DNA from 2 places in the Alcaligenes sp. SMD-FA genome. Region 1 is predicted to be linked to the other one. Evidence: riboswitches for the same ligand, from Rfam matches in the RefSeq annotation. Region 1 holds a riboswitch; the other holds the start of a gene.
The links. A riboswitch is a leader RNA that binds a small molecule or an ion and turns the genes downstream of it on or off. The one in region 1 is predicted to bind thiamine pyrophosphate.

Region 1 (7,494 bases):
GACAACGGCGGTTTTCATAGTGCGATCCCTATACAGCTCGCTGCTCGTTAAGCAGGCGACAATTAAAGCATTAAGGATAGCAAACTTCAGGAGCTTCGTAGCCCCTTCCCCCTAGGGAAAAAGCGGACAAATCCAGCGATGGAAATGCCCGCTTTTTTCTCATCCCAAGGTCAGGCTGCAGGACGCTCCAGCCCCAGGTGTCCACGCAAAGTGCTGTGCTCATAATCATGGCGGAACAGGCCGCGTTTTTGCAGAACAGGTATCACCTGCTCAACAAAGTCTCGAATACCATTGGGCAAGGAAGGCGGCATCAGGTTAAAACCATCCGCGCCTTCATTGCGCCACCATTGCTCAATCTGATCAGCAATGGATTCTGGCGTTCCGACCATGGTGCAATGACCACCACCGGCAGCAATACGACCCAGCAATTGACGAACCGTTGGTTTTTCTATTTCAACAATGCGCAGCATGGTGGCATAACGCCCTTTGGGGCCCTTGAAGCTCTCCAAAGGAGGCAGTGGCGGTACCGGCGCATCCAGTTCCCAGCCCATGCAATCCTGACCGACGAACATACCCAACTGGCGCAAGGACGTCTCGGCGGGCAAGAGCTCATCCAGTTCCTGCTGTTTGCGACGCGCCTCTTCCATGGTAGAGCCCACATAGGTCACCAGGCCTGGCATCACGGGCACATCCACGCCCCGCCCCGTTTCCCGCACGCGTCGTTTGATGTCGCGGTAATAGGATTGGGCCGAGGGCAAGTCATACGCCACGGCATAAATCGCTTCAGCTTTGCGCGCGGCCAAATCCCGGCCCTGCTCAGAGGCACCGGCCTGAAACAGAACAGGCTGTCCTTGTGGTGAGCGCGGCAAGGTCAAGGGCCCATCGACCAGGAAGTGATCGCCCTTATGCAGGATCTGACGCACCTGATCTACCTTGGCATAATCGCCCTGCCTGTCCATCACCAAGGCACTGTCGCTCCAGGAGTCGAACAGCTTCAGCGAAGTCTCAACAAACTCTTCAGCCCGTGCATAGCGCCAGGCATGGTCGGGCATGGCTTCGTAGCCGTGATTACGTGCTTCCGAATCAAACATGGATGTCACCACGTTCCAGCCCATCCGTCCCTTGGACACATGATCCAGGGAGCACAACATGCGCGCTGCCACAAAAGGCGTGTAGAAAGTGCTGGAAACGGTGCTGATCAGGCCGATACGCTCGGTGGCTCGCGCCAGGGCGGCCATCATGGTCAAGGGTTCCAAAAACCAGCGCGGACCGTCAGACACGTTATCGCTGGATTGGCCATCGGCAAAGAATATGGCGTCCAGCTTGCCACGCTCGGCGATCTGGGTCAGTTCTTCGTAAAACCGGACATCGCCGAGGCGTTCTACCTGCGAATCGGGATGACGCCAGGCTGCTTTGTGATGCCCGCAGCCCATAATGAATAAATTGAAGTGCAGCTGCCTCATCCGTTTTTCACCAATCCACCGTCCACCACCAAATTCTGCCCAGTGACTGCCCGAGCCCACGGACCGGCAAAGAACAAAGCGGCATCGGCGAACTCCTCAGGCGTAGTCACACGGCGCAACGGTGTGCTGGCCGCAATCAAGTCAAACACGGCCTCGGGCGTAGCCGCGGACGCATCGGTTGTACGCAGCAAACCGCCAGAAATCATGTTCACAGTAATCTGATCGGGCCCCAGATCGTGCGACAAGGTACGCGTCATGGACAACAACGCCGCCTTGGCGGCCGTGTAATCGTGATAGGGCACAACAGGGTTCTGGAACAGGTTCGTACCGATATTGATGATGCGACCAAAGCCCGCTTGCTTCATACCAGGCAATGCCGCCTGTGTGGTGTTCAAGGCACCGCCCACAATGCCTTCCAGTTGCTGGTTCAGTTGCGACCACGTCAGCGTATCGGCATGGGGACGAGCATCGCCGTTGAAAGAAAATTCAGGCAAAGCGTTATTGACGACCGTAGTGATAGGCTGGCCAAAATGCGCCTGGGCCTTGGCAAACAAAGCTTGCACCGCCGTCGCATCCGTCACGTCCGCTTGCACGGCCAGACATTGCTGCGGGAACTCATCCGCCAGCGCCTGAGCGGCTGCTTCACTTTTCAGGTAATTGATGACAACTTTCGCGCCCTGACGCGCAAACGCACGTACCAGGCAAGCCCCCAGGCCGCGTGCGCCGCCGGTGACCAGAACAAGTTGTTGGGAGAGTTCCGAGACGTGTTCCACAGACATGAGACTCCTTGCAAGAATTCGGCGAGGATGTCGGCCCGGTTCAGACGCAGGTCTATGGATTCGGACATCCCTTCGCCAGTATGAGCTGGATCAGGTTCGACGGGTTTTATCTCAGCCCTTTCCAAGAAGGACACCCCGTGCCGCAGCCAGACCATAGCATAAATTGGCCTAGACCGTATCATTGACATTTGAAAGAAGCTCTCCTACTCTTTGAACCTGTTCCTGGGGGAGTCCTTAACGGGCTGAGACTCCGCATTCAAGCGGTAACCCTTAGAACCTGATCCGGATCATGCCGGCGAAGGGAAAGGAAACGCGGCCTGGCAGCCTGCCCGCTCTTGTCTGTGCGGTGCATTCATCAGCTCACACGCCCCATTTCAATCCCTCCATTTTTCTGCGCCCTGCCCTGGCATCCCGCCAGCTTGGCCGGTTTGTGCCTGTTCAAACAGGTTTTTGGGGAGATCTCATGCTGGACCAAACCGCCACCCTCCTGTGGCTGATCGTTTTTTCTGCGGCTTTTGCTCTGGCCGGGGTGCTATACGCCCGCCACTACAAAAATTCTCTTGAAGACTTTGTGGTGGCTCGCAATAGTCAAAGTTCCGTCGCTACCATTCTGACTTTATTGGCTTCTTCGCTGGGCGCATGGATCCTGTTCTCACCCGCGCAGGCTGCCACCTGGGGAGGATTGAGCGCCGTCATCGGCTATGCCCTCGGTTCCATGTCGCCCCGCCTGGCCATGATTCCGCTGGGCAAACGCATGCGCGAACTGCTGCCACGCGGCCACAGCCTGAGCGAGTTTGTCATTGCCCGCTACGGTCGCCCTATGTATGCGCTGACCCTGCTCATCATGTTGTTTTACATGTTCATCTCCATGACGGCTGAAATCACCGCCATGTCCAAGATGATTACCTTGATCGCCCCTATCCCCCTGTGGGTCACCGCCAGTATTGTGCTGCTGGCCACGCTGATCTACACGTCTTATGGCGGACTGCGCGCGTCCATCTTTACCGACAAGGTACAGATGCTTGTAATCCTGCCCATGCTGTTTCTGATCATCATGTTTGGCTGGCAAGCCGTAGGGGGACCGGTGCAATTGTTTGACAGCGTGAAGCTGGAGGCGCCGCGCCTGATCGAGCTTGGCGACCCGGTCGGTATCAAGGCCGGGCTGACCTTCTTTGTGGCCATCTTGCTGACCGGCCTGTTTCACCAGGGCAACTGGCAGCGCATCTATGCCGCCAAAGACACGCAGTCCATGCGTCGCGGTTTTTTGCTCGGTGGCCTGTTTGTCGCCCCTTTCATCTTTTTGATGGGTTTATTTGGTCTGGCCTTTGTGGGCCTGGGCTCCACCGGTGACAGCTCCGTCGCCTTGTTCAACGTTATTTTGCCGCACGTACCGGTCTGGTTTCTGGTACTGCTGATTCCTTTGGGCCTGTCCTTGGTCATGAGCAGTGCCGATACCGCCATCAGTGCTGTTTCCAGCCTGATTGCGGTGGATCTGGGCCGGATCATGCCCCATCGCAATACCGCTCAAATGATGAGTCTGGCGCGGTCCCTGATCTGGGTTTGCTCCATCCCTGTGCTGTACGCGTCCTCGCAAGGTTTCAGTGTGCTGTACCTGTTCCTGCTGGCAGACTTGCTGTGTTCGGCAGCCGCTTTCCCCGTGTTCTTTGGTTTGTATAGCCGCCGCTACGATGGCTTTACCGCCACCCTTAGCACCCTGGGCGGCCTGGTGGCCGGTCTGGCCGTGTTCCCACGCCCCAATGGCCCGATGGATTACTTGCTGGAATCCTTCTTGCTGGCCGCCATTGTGCCGGTGCTGATCAGCGTGTTAATCATGCCTCTGCGTCGCCATCTGCCCAAGTTCGATTTGGGCACCCTGGCCTCCTCCACACGTGTTCTGGACTAAATCCGAACACACTGGATTCAAGTTCAAAACAAAAACCCCGGTTTGTCAGTCGCAAACCGGGGTTTTGTTGTAAAGGCTTATTGGACGGGACTTTCAGGCTGTATTTGAGGAGTTTGCACAATGATTTCAACCCGTCGATTCGTTGCGCGTCCTTGCTGTGTCGCATTGTCCCCCAAGGGGCGTGTATCGGCATAACCGACCGCGCTCAGGCGCTGGCTGCCAATGCCATTGGCTTCCATGTAACGCACCACACTGCCCGCACGTGCACCGGACAGTTCCCAGTTGGAAGGGTAGCGATAGCTGCGAATGGGCACCGAATCCGTATGGCCTTCAATCACAATCGGGTGGGTGGATTTTTGCAATACTTCAGCCAATTGACGTAGCACCGTCAAGCCCTCCAAGCCCAGATCCGCACCGCCCGAGTTGAACAGAATCTCGCTGTTGATACGGAAGCTCACAGACTGATCGTTCATGACCACATCAATGTTGTCACCCAAGCCATCCAGATCCAGACCGTGATTGCCTTTGCCTTGCCCCTCACCCAGGCCGGACTCGGGAAACAGGCCCGCGCCTGCGGGCAACAAACCGGCTCCGTCTTTGCCTGCTTGTGCAACGACCGTCGCACCTCCCTGCCCTTGCCCCTGCGCCGCCGTTTGTACCCGCTTGCCTGCAAAGGACAGCATCACAATCATCAAGACCAGCAACAAGGTCATCATGTCCAGATAAGTGGTCAGCCAGGCCTCTTCCTCCTCGGGTACGGCCAGCCCCGGATCATTCCAGGGGCGGCTGCGACGGCGGCTGCCCAGATTGCCGGCCAGTTGCTGTTCGATCTTGGCTCCCCGGGCTTGCTCCAGCTCTTTTTGCAAGGCTTTCTGACGGTCAGCCAGTTCACCCAGGGTCAGGTCCTGCTCCATGTTTCCCATGGGATCAACCTCGCTCCGGAGCCGGGTCCGCGTCATCGTCGCGGCCACCCCGGTCATTGATCTCGTCCTGATACTGGGCCATGAAGGAATTGAGTGTTTCGCGCATCAAAGCCGGGCCACGGCGCTGGCTCATCATGGATACCCCTTGCATGATCATGTTCATCAAAACCACGCGCTGCTCGGTACGACGCTCCAGCTTCACGGCCACAGGCTTGAACACCAGATTGGAGAGCAGCACACCGTAAAACGTGGTCATCAAGGCCAGGGCCATTTGCTGACCAATAGAGGTAATGTCGCCATCGCCCAGCAAGAACATCAAATTAACCAGACCAATCAGCGTACCGACCATGCCGAAAGCAGGCGCGAAGCTGGCCATCAAACGGAACAGTTGCGCTTCTGCATGCTCACGGGCACGCAAACGGCTGATGCGCCATTGCAAAAGATCTTCAATATCTTCTTGGGGAGCTCGGTCAATGACCAGTTGAACACCGGTTTTCAAAAACGGATTGGCTACTTTTTCCAGCGCCTCTTCAACGGCACGAATATCACCCATCATCCACAAACGGGAAATATTGATCAGCTCATCCATATCCTGTTGGGTGTACAGGCGTTCGTTACGCAGCACCGTCCCGATCAGGCCAAAAATACGGACAACTTCGCTTAACGGGTAGCTGATAAACGTCGCCGCCAACGTACCTACCAGCACAACAGCTAAGCTGGGCAGGTCCACAAACAAGGCGGGGTTTTCTGCCGTAAAAAACAAGATCACGGCAAACAGCAGCACGCTGGCTACGATGCCGATCAGAGTAGAGGGGTTCATGCACAAGTCCTGGTTATGGCCCGATGGGCATCAGAACTACATATCGGCAGTACCGCGGGTTTCTTTAGGCTCGCACCTTGAGATAGATCAAACCCAAATGAAATTAAATCGTTTATTGGGAAGCGGCGCGGGCGCGTAAAGCTAGCGCTGGTAATTCACCCGAATCGATGCCCGCACTCGAACCGCCTCGGTGCTGCCCGCCCAACTCCAGACTTCATGCTCCAACACAAAGCCATGACGCGCATCCTGACCAGCAAAGGCTCTGGTGCTAAGAACCGAACCGTTCATGTCCACACAGGCTCCACCTTGCAAACACAGGCGACTTTTCAGAATGGCCCGGCCGTTATGGTCGTAGCTGAGCTCCACCTTGCCAAGCGCACGGGCCTGCGAACGTATGGACTCTGGAGGCATAAAGTGTTGCTGAGTACGGGGAGAGCTGGTTGTGATGGCCTCGCTAAGTTGCTCCCCATCCCAGGCTAGCGACGCCTTGTGCCCCATTGCGGGAGTACTTCCTACGATTAAAAAAATAAGACAAAACTTATAAAACCTGTTTATAAAAACAGGTTTTTGGGCGTTTGGGGATTTCAATAAAGACATGGACTGTTTTTTTATACAGATAAAATAAGTTTCTTAATGATACGGCGCAAACATCTTAAATTTTTTTTAACTTTGGGTCGTAAGATACTAATATAAAGAAGATTTTTTCTGGTAGCATAAACGCACAAATTCTATCCGCCCTTCTGTTTCTCGCCGACCGGGAACTGAAAAATGCCTCAAACCAGAACAAAAAAACTCATTCGACCTGCATTATGCGCTTTATTGTTAGCGCCATTTTCGATGTTGTCTGTCGCGCAGACGCTGGCGCTGGCCGAACCATCCGCATTGAATGACGCCAGCACGGCCATCAGCTACAACGTACCGCATCTGGTTTTTGAAAAAAACCTGCAACCCATCAGCTATAGCGAAAATGATAGCCGCCGTGCGCTCAATGCCCTCAAACACGACGCTCTCATCCAGCACGCCGCCCTGCGTTCGGAGATTGCCTTTGTACAAGATCTGGAGTCGTCCACCGTGCTGTATCAAAAAAACAGCGACGCTGTTCGGCCCATTGCGTCCATTACCAAGCTGATGACGGCCCTGGTCGTGGCTGAATCCGGTCTGCCTATGGATGAAATGCTGGAGATCATCGACGAAGATGTGGACCGCGTCAAACACTCCAGCTCGCGTCTTCGCGTTGGCTCCAAACTGAACCGGGCCGACATGATGCACTTGGCATTGATGTCCTCGGAAAACCGGGCTGCCCATGCCTTGGGCCGCAGCTACCCTGGCGGTCTGCCTGCTTTTGTGCGCGCCATGAATGACAAGGCACGCGCTTTGGGTATGCGCAACACACGTTTTGTGGAACCTACCGGCTTATCCAGCGACAACGTGGCCAGCCCGCGTGACCTGGTCAAATTACTGACCGCCACCAGTCAACATGACCGTATCCAGCAGTACACCACGAACGATCAGTATTCCGTCCAGCCTGTGCGCGGCCGCCAACTGGTATTCAACAACACCAATCGTTTGGTGAAGAACGCCAACTGGGATATTCAAGTTTCCAAAA
Region 2 (7,494 bases), 1.5 Mb from region 1:
GAGGTTCCCACTATGGAACAGGCTGGCGTGAAACCATTCGACCTGGGCACTTGGTTCGGTGTGTTCGCCACCGGCGGTACACCTCAGCCCGTTCTGGACAAGTTGCATGCCGCTTACGCCAAGGCTTTGATGGATCCCGCTGTACGTGAAGCCCTGGCTACCATGGGCTCGGATGTTGAGCCTGGCACCATGGCCGAGTTCAGCGAGCTTGTCAGCAATGATCTTAAGAAGTACAAAGAAGTCGTTGCTGACTCGGGTGCAGAGTTGTTTTAAGTATTCAAGGGCGTAGCCCCCAAGGCAATGGGTGACTGAAGTTGGCATGGTCGCTGGCAAGATCAAGAATTGTTAAACAAGGCAGTGAAGTCTGTTTTGAAGTACCTGCTTGGTGTGCCTCTTGCTAGTATTAGAGGCATTCAAGCGGTCTTGGTACTTAACTTAAGATTACGGAGCCAATAATGACAATTTCCATTCGTTCTGCAAAATTAGCAGCATGTGCGGGTGCTCTTTCCCTTTTGGCCGCTTGCGGCACTATGGACAATATGAGCACAGGCGGTCGTACCGCAATGGGTGCCGGCGGCGGTGCTGCTGTGGGGGCGGGTATTGGGGCCTTGATCGGAGATAGCAGCAAGGCAGCCATGATCGGTGCAGGTATCGGCGCCCTGGCTGGTGGTATTGCTGCGTATAACTGGTCTGGCATCAAAAAGGATGTTCAGCAGTCTGGGGCAACTGGGCTGGGTGTGGATGTGACCGAAATGGCTGATGGCAGCTTGCGGGTCAATATTCCTAGCAGTGTGTCTTTTGATACGGGTCGCTATCAGTTGAAACCCGCTTTGCTGCCTGTGCTCGACAGTGTTGCTCGTGCGATGAATCAGCATCCCGAGTTGCGTGCTAAGGCTGTTGGTCATACCGATAGCACCGGTTCGGCGCAAACCAACCAGGCTTTGTCGGTCAACCGTGCCAGTGCGGTAACCAACTACCTGACACAGCAAGGTGTGGGGCAAGGTCGTCTGATGGTGGAAGGCCGTGGTCCGAATGCTCCTATTGGCGATAATGCCACGGCTGAAGGCCGCGCCATGAACCGCCGTGTGGAGTTGTATTTGTACGCTCCGCAGAAGTAAGTCTCTGCTTGCCGCCTTAAGGCGTGCTGACAAAAGGCCCGGTTTTTTAACCGGGCTTTTTTTGTGCTCGATCGGGGAGTAATGGAGTTTGAGGGCAGGGTCCTCTGCTTGTTGCTTGTTGCTTGTTGTTAGCTGTGAGCTGCCAATTGGCGCTTATCTGTTGTCGCTGATGGCGTCACCGTTGCTTTGGGGGTAAGGCTGATTATTGAGTAGAACCCAGTAATGAGCACGCCCTTGGGGGCGGTGGGGACCCGGAGGGGCTTGAGCACTTGCCGGTGCTGCGCACCGGTCCCCTTGTCGAGGTTCTCATCCGGGCGCACTCTGAACTCGCGGGGTGGTTCGTCCCCCGGACGAACCACAAGCGTCCCGCTCAAACAGCAGAGTGCTTGCATCCCGGATGATGCCCCCGCCTGCGGCAAGTACTCTGAATCGCCCCTCCGGGTCCCCACCGCCCCCAAGGGCTTATACCGTGGCTATTCAAGCAATCATGTATTAAGGGTCTGAGATTTGGGATCTCGGATCTGAAGTTTGAGGCTTGAGGTTTGACGTTTGACGTCGGAGGTGAAAGGACTGAGGTGAGAGGTCGGAGGTTAAAGGTCTCAGGTGAGAGGCCTGAGGTGGGAGGTCATAGATTCGACGCAGGCCAGGAAAGTGTCATACGCCATCCAAGCATGCGGTTTGAACTGTCCAGAAAAAAACGATTGTGAGCCAGTTGAGCCTAGCTTCAGGGTGTCCGGTCGGTTTAGAGGGTTTGCCGCAGGCGGGAGATAGCGTAGGGGTGCAAGCATCCTGCTGTTTGAGCCGGACGCTTGTACTTGGTCCGGGGGACCAAGTACCCGGTGAGTTCAGGATGCGCCCGTAGCTATCTTCCGACAAGGGCACCGGTGCGCAGCACCGGCAAACTCTCAGGCCGGACACCCTGAAGCTAGGCTCAATTGGCGTCTTCTGCAACGATCTCTTTTGCCTGACAAGCTTCGCGTTCCTACAAATGAAGCAACAAATGAAGCAACGAACCCCGCAAAAAAAGCCCCAGGCAGAAAAAATCCACCCAGGGCTTTAACCCATCAAGGCCTGATCAAACAACGATCATGTTCACACCAGGCTCGTCTTCAATAAAGCTTCAAGCCTCCTGATACAGCTTGCTGCCCTGCTGAACGAACTGTACTGACATCTCCTTCATCCCCTGATCCACAGCGGACTGCTCATCTAGGCCGTTAGCCTTGGCATAGTCACGTACATCCTGCGAGATCTTCATGCTGCAGAACTTGGGCCCACACATGGAGCAAAAGTGCGCCACTTTCATCGAGTCTTTAGGCAAAGTCTCGTCGTGGAACTCACGCGCGGTATCCGGGTCCAGCCCCAGATTGAACTGATCATCCCAACGGAATTCAAAGCGCGCCTTGGACAAGGCATTGTCCCGGAATGCCGCCGAAGGATGCCCCTTGGCCAAGTCCGCGGCATGTGCCGCGATCTTGTACGTGATGATGCCGTCCTTCACGTCTTTCTTGTTCGGCAAGCCCAGATGCTCCTTGGGCGTCACATAGCACAACATCGCCGTGCCTTGCCAGGCAATCATCGCCGCGCCCAAACCGGAAGTGATGTGATCGTAGCCCGGTGCAATGTCGGTTGCCAAAGGCCCCAAGGTATAGAAGGGGGCCTCATGACAGTGCTCCAGCTGCAACTGCATGTTCTCTGGAATCAGATGCAAAGGCACATGACCTGGGCCTTCAATCATGACCTGAACATCGTGCTTCCACGCAACCTGAGTCAACTCGCCCAAGGTACGCAGTTCCGCGAATTGCGCCTGATCATTGGCGTCATAGCCCGAACCGGGGCGCAAGCCGTCACCCAGTGAGAAAGCCACGTCGTACTGCTTCATGATCTCGCAGATGTCCTCGAAATGCTCGTACAGGAAGCTTTCGCGGTGATGCGCCAGACACCACTTCGCCATGATGGAACCACCACGCGACACAATGCCTGTCATGCGACTGGCTGTCATCGGAATGAAGGGTAAACGCACACCAGCGTGAATGGTGAAATAATCCACACCTTGCTCGGCTTGCTCAATCAGGGTGTCGCGGAAAATATCCCAGGTCAGATCCTCGGCAATGCCGCCGACCTTTTCCAGTGCCTGGTAAATAGGCACGGTGCCCACCGGAACGGGTGAGTTGCGAATAATCCATTCGCGCGTCTCATGGATATTCTTGCCCGTGGACAAATCCATGATGGTGTCTGCACCCCAGCGAATCGCCCAGGTCATTTTCTCGACCTCTTCGCCAATGGTGGAGCCTAGGGCCGAGTTACCGATATTGGCGTTGATCTTCACCAGGAAATTGCGGCCAATAATCATGGGCTCGGTTTCCGGGTGGTTGATATTGGCGGGCAAAATGGCTCGGCCACGCGCAATCTCATCGCGCACAAACTCGGGTGTTACCGTGGTGGGCAAGCTGGCTCCGAAGCCCTGACCGGGGTGTACCTTGGTCAGGCGGCGGGCCATCTCTTCACCTTGTGGGCCACTGGCGCGCAAACTTTCAATGTATTGCTCGCGCCGCAGATTTTCCCGAATCGCCACAAACTCCATTTCAGGGGTGATGATGCCGCGCCGTGCGTAATGCATTTGCGTGACATTGGCACCCGAAGTACTGCGCCGGGGTTGACGCTTCAGTTCAAAGCGCAAGGTGTCCAGCTCCGGATCAGCCTGGCGGGCCTGACCGTACTGGCTATTGAGTCCTGCCATCAACTCGGTGTCATTGCGCTCGCTAATCCAGGCTTGGCGCAGTGCAGGCAGACCTTTGCGAATATCGATCTGTACCGAGGGGTCTGTGTAAGGACCGCTGGTGTCATAAACGCTTAAGGGAGGGTTTGGCTCGGCGCCAAAGTGGCTGGGCGTATCAGCCAGAGAGATTTCCCGAAAAGGCACACGCAGATCAGGCCGTGAGCCGGTTTGATAGGTCTTTCGGGAGTTGGGTAAGGGCTGGATCGCAGCCGGGTCTACGCTGGCCGCAGTGGCCGTAAAAGAAGGGGTTTTGCTTGTCATTGCAGCTCCAAGGAAATGGTGGAGCCGATATAGGAAGAAGTGCCGTGCAGGCATTGCACCTGTGGCACACGCTCCCAGCATCGGCATTATCCGTACTGGTACGAGGGTTTATCTCAACCCGCCAAATGGCGAGTACCCCTGCGTGCCGACAAGTATAGGTACTTTAGAGCTGCTTGTGGACGTATAAGGCTTATTTTCTTTTCATGCCGTTGAGCAGGTGACGGATGGTTTGATCCAGATGGTCACGTTCTTTGGGGGGTAAAGCCACAATCTCGTCCACGGAAAAGCGGTTGAAGGGCCAGGTCACAATGGGCGGGCCTTCGCCGGAGTCTTGCAAGGTGGCCGCATGGCTTGTGCTCAACTCCATATTGCCCAGCCCGTTCTTGAGCCATTGGGCGCTGATGTTCAGGGCTTTGGCCAGATCCAGAATCTCGCGCGCGTCACGCCGCGTGCCACTCTCATAATTGGAGATGGCGCTTTGGCTAAGGTTACACAGGCGGGCCAGTTCGGCTTGGGAAAAGCCGCGTTGCAGGCGGGCGTGACGGAGGCGATCAGAGAAGTGTTTCACACTACAGATTGTTCATGGAACGCCCTGCACGATGGTTTTCAAGAAAAACCCCGTATGTGATAAAACGATCCGGCCCCATCTGCTTCGCTAGGCAAAGAGAAGGTTAGGATAGGTGTGGGCGCAGTCTGGTATCACGCTGTGTGTACAACCAGCCACTGAGTAGAGTGCGACGCTTGGCGACAGCAGGTAGGGGGCAGAAACGAGTAGTGTCTAGCGCTTTTTCATGCCGTCCAGCAAATGACGCAAAGTGCGATCGAGCAAATCCCGTTCGCTATCGGCTAGCGCAACCACCTCATCGACGGAGAACAGACGGAACGGCCAGGAGACAATCGGAGCGCCTTCCTGAGGTTCGGACAAGGTATATCTGTCGTCCAAGAACTCCATCTGGCCGACACCTTTGCGCAGCCATACCGCGCTGACATTCAAGGCTCTGGACAGCTCCAGTATTTCGCGGGCATCTCGACGAGTACCGTTTTCGTAGTTGGAGATGGCGCTTTGAGTCAATCCGCATAGACGTGCCAAATCCGCCTGAGAAAGACCGCGGTATTGACGTGCATGGCGAAGGCGTTCGGAGAAATGTTTCACACAACAGATTGTTGATGTAACTGCCAGCACGATGGTTTTGATAAAAAATCACAGTCGTGATTTATACTGTCCGACATAGTCATCAGATGTCATTATAGTTAAGGTTTCAACTATGTCGGTTGCAAATGAAATTGCTGGCGGTCCTGTTGTGCTCTACCTGGCCACGGCTATCCCTGATCGGAATTTACTAGAACAAAAAATTCAGGCACTGGCTGAACGTGGTTATCGTCTTATTTTTTGTCCGGATGTAACGGCTTTATTGCAGTTGGCTCAAACGCGCGGGCGTCATGCCGGTTCACTATGTATTGCCTGGCTGGGAGGCACTTTGGCAGAGATTTGCTCTGCAGCCGTGCGCTTACGGATGCTGTGTCCGCAAATCGGGATCTTGATGCAGTCCGACGCCACGGACTCGGCCATGTTGCAAGCCTTGCACAGTGGCGGCGATCAGTTTTGTCCCAAGGATGCGTCTTTGGAGTTGCTGGCGGCCAGTTTGCAGAGTCTGCAACGGCGTTTGATGCAGATACCCATTATTCCTGAACCCTCCTTGATTCAGGAGTGGGTGCTGGATCAGGAAGGCTGGACCTTGATATCACCGGTTGGCATGTCATTTAGTCTGACCAGCACGGAGCGCGCCTTTATGGTCCGTTTGCTGCGAGAGGAGGATCGCCGGGCTAGCCATTACGAGCTGATGCGGGCTGTTGCCAGTAAAACAGATGTCATCAGCAATCCGCCTGGCGCCTTGCATATCAATCGCCTGGGTGTGTTGGTCAGCCGTATGCGGCGCAAATTCAGCCAGGGTGGGACGGTTTTACCGATACGCTCTATCCATAACTGGGGCTATATGTTTGCGGCCAATTGCCAGTTGCTGGCCGAACCGGCGCGCCATTAGGGCAGGGGAGTTGAAAAAGGCTTTGCCGGTTAAACCCGGCAAAGCCTTTGTTGATGCTCTAGAGCAGGGGCTTAGTAGTAACGCTGCACCGACAAGTCGTCAGCACGGATTGCAGGCTCTTTGTTGCTGATCAGATCAGCCAGCAATTGCGCACTGCCGGTAGCCAAGGTCCATCCCAGTGTGCCGTGGCCGGTGTTCAGGAATAGGTTGGAGTAACGGCTACGGCCCACGATCGGGGTGCTGTCCGGTGTCTTGGGACGCAGGCCGGTCCAGAAGTGCAGGTCCGCATCGCTTTGGTAGCTGCCGGGGAACAGGTCATTCAAGACCATCAGCAAAGTCTGTTCACGGCGTGGATTCAGGCGCTTGTTAAAACCCACCACCTCGGCCATGCCACCCACACGAATACGATTGTCAAAGCGTGTCAGGGCGATCTTGTAGCTTTCATCCAGCAGGGTGGATTGGGGCGCACGGGAGGCGTCCGCAATCGTGGCGGTAATGGAGTAGCCCTTCAATGGGTAGACCGGAATGGCTTGCAGGTCTTTCATCAGACCCGTAGACCAAGAGCCCAGGGCTACCACATAGGCATCGGCGGTCAGCAAGCCGTCGGAGCTTTGCACGCCGCTGATCTCTGTGCCATTGCTGTGAATACGCTGAATATTCTGATTCCAGCGAAACTCCACGCCTTCCTGCTCAGCTAATTCGCTAAGACGGCGGGTGAACATCTGACAGTCGCCGGTTTCATCTTCAGGGAAACGCAGGCCACCGCTCAATTTGTGCTCTACATGCCGCAGCGCCGGTTCAATCGTGTGCAGCTCGGACGCTGACAGCAGCTCGTAAGGGACACCTGCTTCTTTCAGCACCTCGATGTCGGCAGCAATGCCATCCAGTTGCTTTTGCGTACGGAAAACCTGCAAGGTGCCTTGGGAGCGGTGCTCGAACTGAATATCGGTCTGGGCGCGCAACTCGGCCATGCAATGGCGACTGTATTCAGCTAGACGCACCATGCGTTCTTTATTGGTGGCGTAGCGATCTGCCGTGCAGTTGCGCCACATGGCCAGCAGCCATTTGATTTGTGTCAGCGTGCCATCGGGGCGAATCGTCAGGGCAGGGTGCTCGTCGAACATCCATTTGATGGCCTTGCGCGGGATACCCGGCGCGGCCCAGGGGCAGGCATAGCCAAAGGAGAGTTGACCAGCATTGGCAAAACTGGTTTCCAGAGCGGGCCCAGCCATGCGGTCAATGACCGTTACGCTGTGTCCTTGGCGGGCAAGATAATAAGCGCTGGTTACGCCTTCTA

Region 2: linked by a shared signal. The riboswitch ahead of thiC (phosphomethylpyrimidine synthase ThiC) and the one ahead of OKX01_RS08975 (3-oxoacyl-ACP reductase) in region 1 are both predicted to bind thiamine pyrophosphate.

The regions. Positions count from the first base shown of each region.
Region 1 covers NZ_CP110108.1:1,930,703-1,938,196, reverse strand. Annotated here, with positions in the region: gene OKX01_RS08985 (SDR family NAD(P)-dependent oxidoreductase) at 1-18, opposite strand, end outside; gene OKX01_RS08980 (LLM class flavin-dependent oxidoreductase) at 171-1,463, opposite strand; gene OKX01_RS08975 (3-oxoacyl-ACP reductase) at 1,460-2,242, opposite strand; TPP riboswitch at 2,293-2,390, opposite strand; TPP riboswitch at 2,457-2,564, shown strand; gene OKX01_RS08970 (sodium:solute symporter family protein) at 2,706-4,145, shown strand; gene OKX01_RS08965 (flagellar motor protein MotB) at 4,223-5,068, opposite strand; gene OKX01_RS08960 (motility protein A) at 5,073-5,888, opposite strand; gene OKX01_RS08955 (flagellar protein FlhE) at 6,030-6,386, opposite strand; gene pbpG (D-alanyl-D-alanine endopeptidase) at 6,657-7,494, shown strand, end outside.
Region 2 covers NZ_CP110108.1:3,436,151-3,443,644, reverse strand. Annotated here, with positions in the region: gene OKX01_RS15920 (Bug family tripartite tricarboxylate transporter substrate binding protein) at 1-273, shown strand, start outside; gene OKX01_RS15915 (OmpA family protein) at 540-1,118, shown strand; gene thiC (phosphomethylpyrimidine synthase ThiC) at 2,239-4,155, opposite strand; TPP riboswitch at 4,211-4,305, opposite strand; gene OKX01_RS15905 (helix-turn-helix domain-containing protein) at 4,346-4,723, opposite strand; gene OKX01_RS15900 (helix-turn-helix domain-containing protein) at 4,934-5,308, opposite strand; gene OKX01_RS15895 (response regulator transcription factor) at 5,421-6,197, shown strand; gene OKX01_RS15890 (D-amino acid dehydrogenase) at 6,269-7,494, opposite strand, start outside.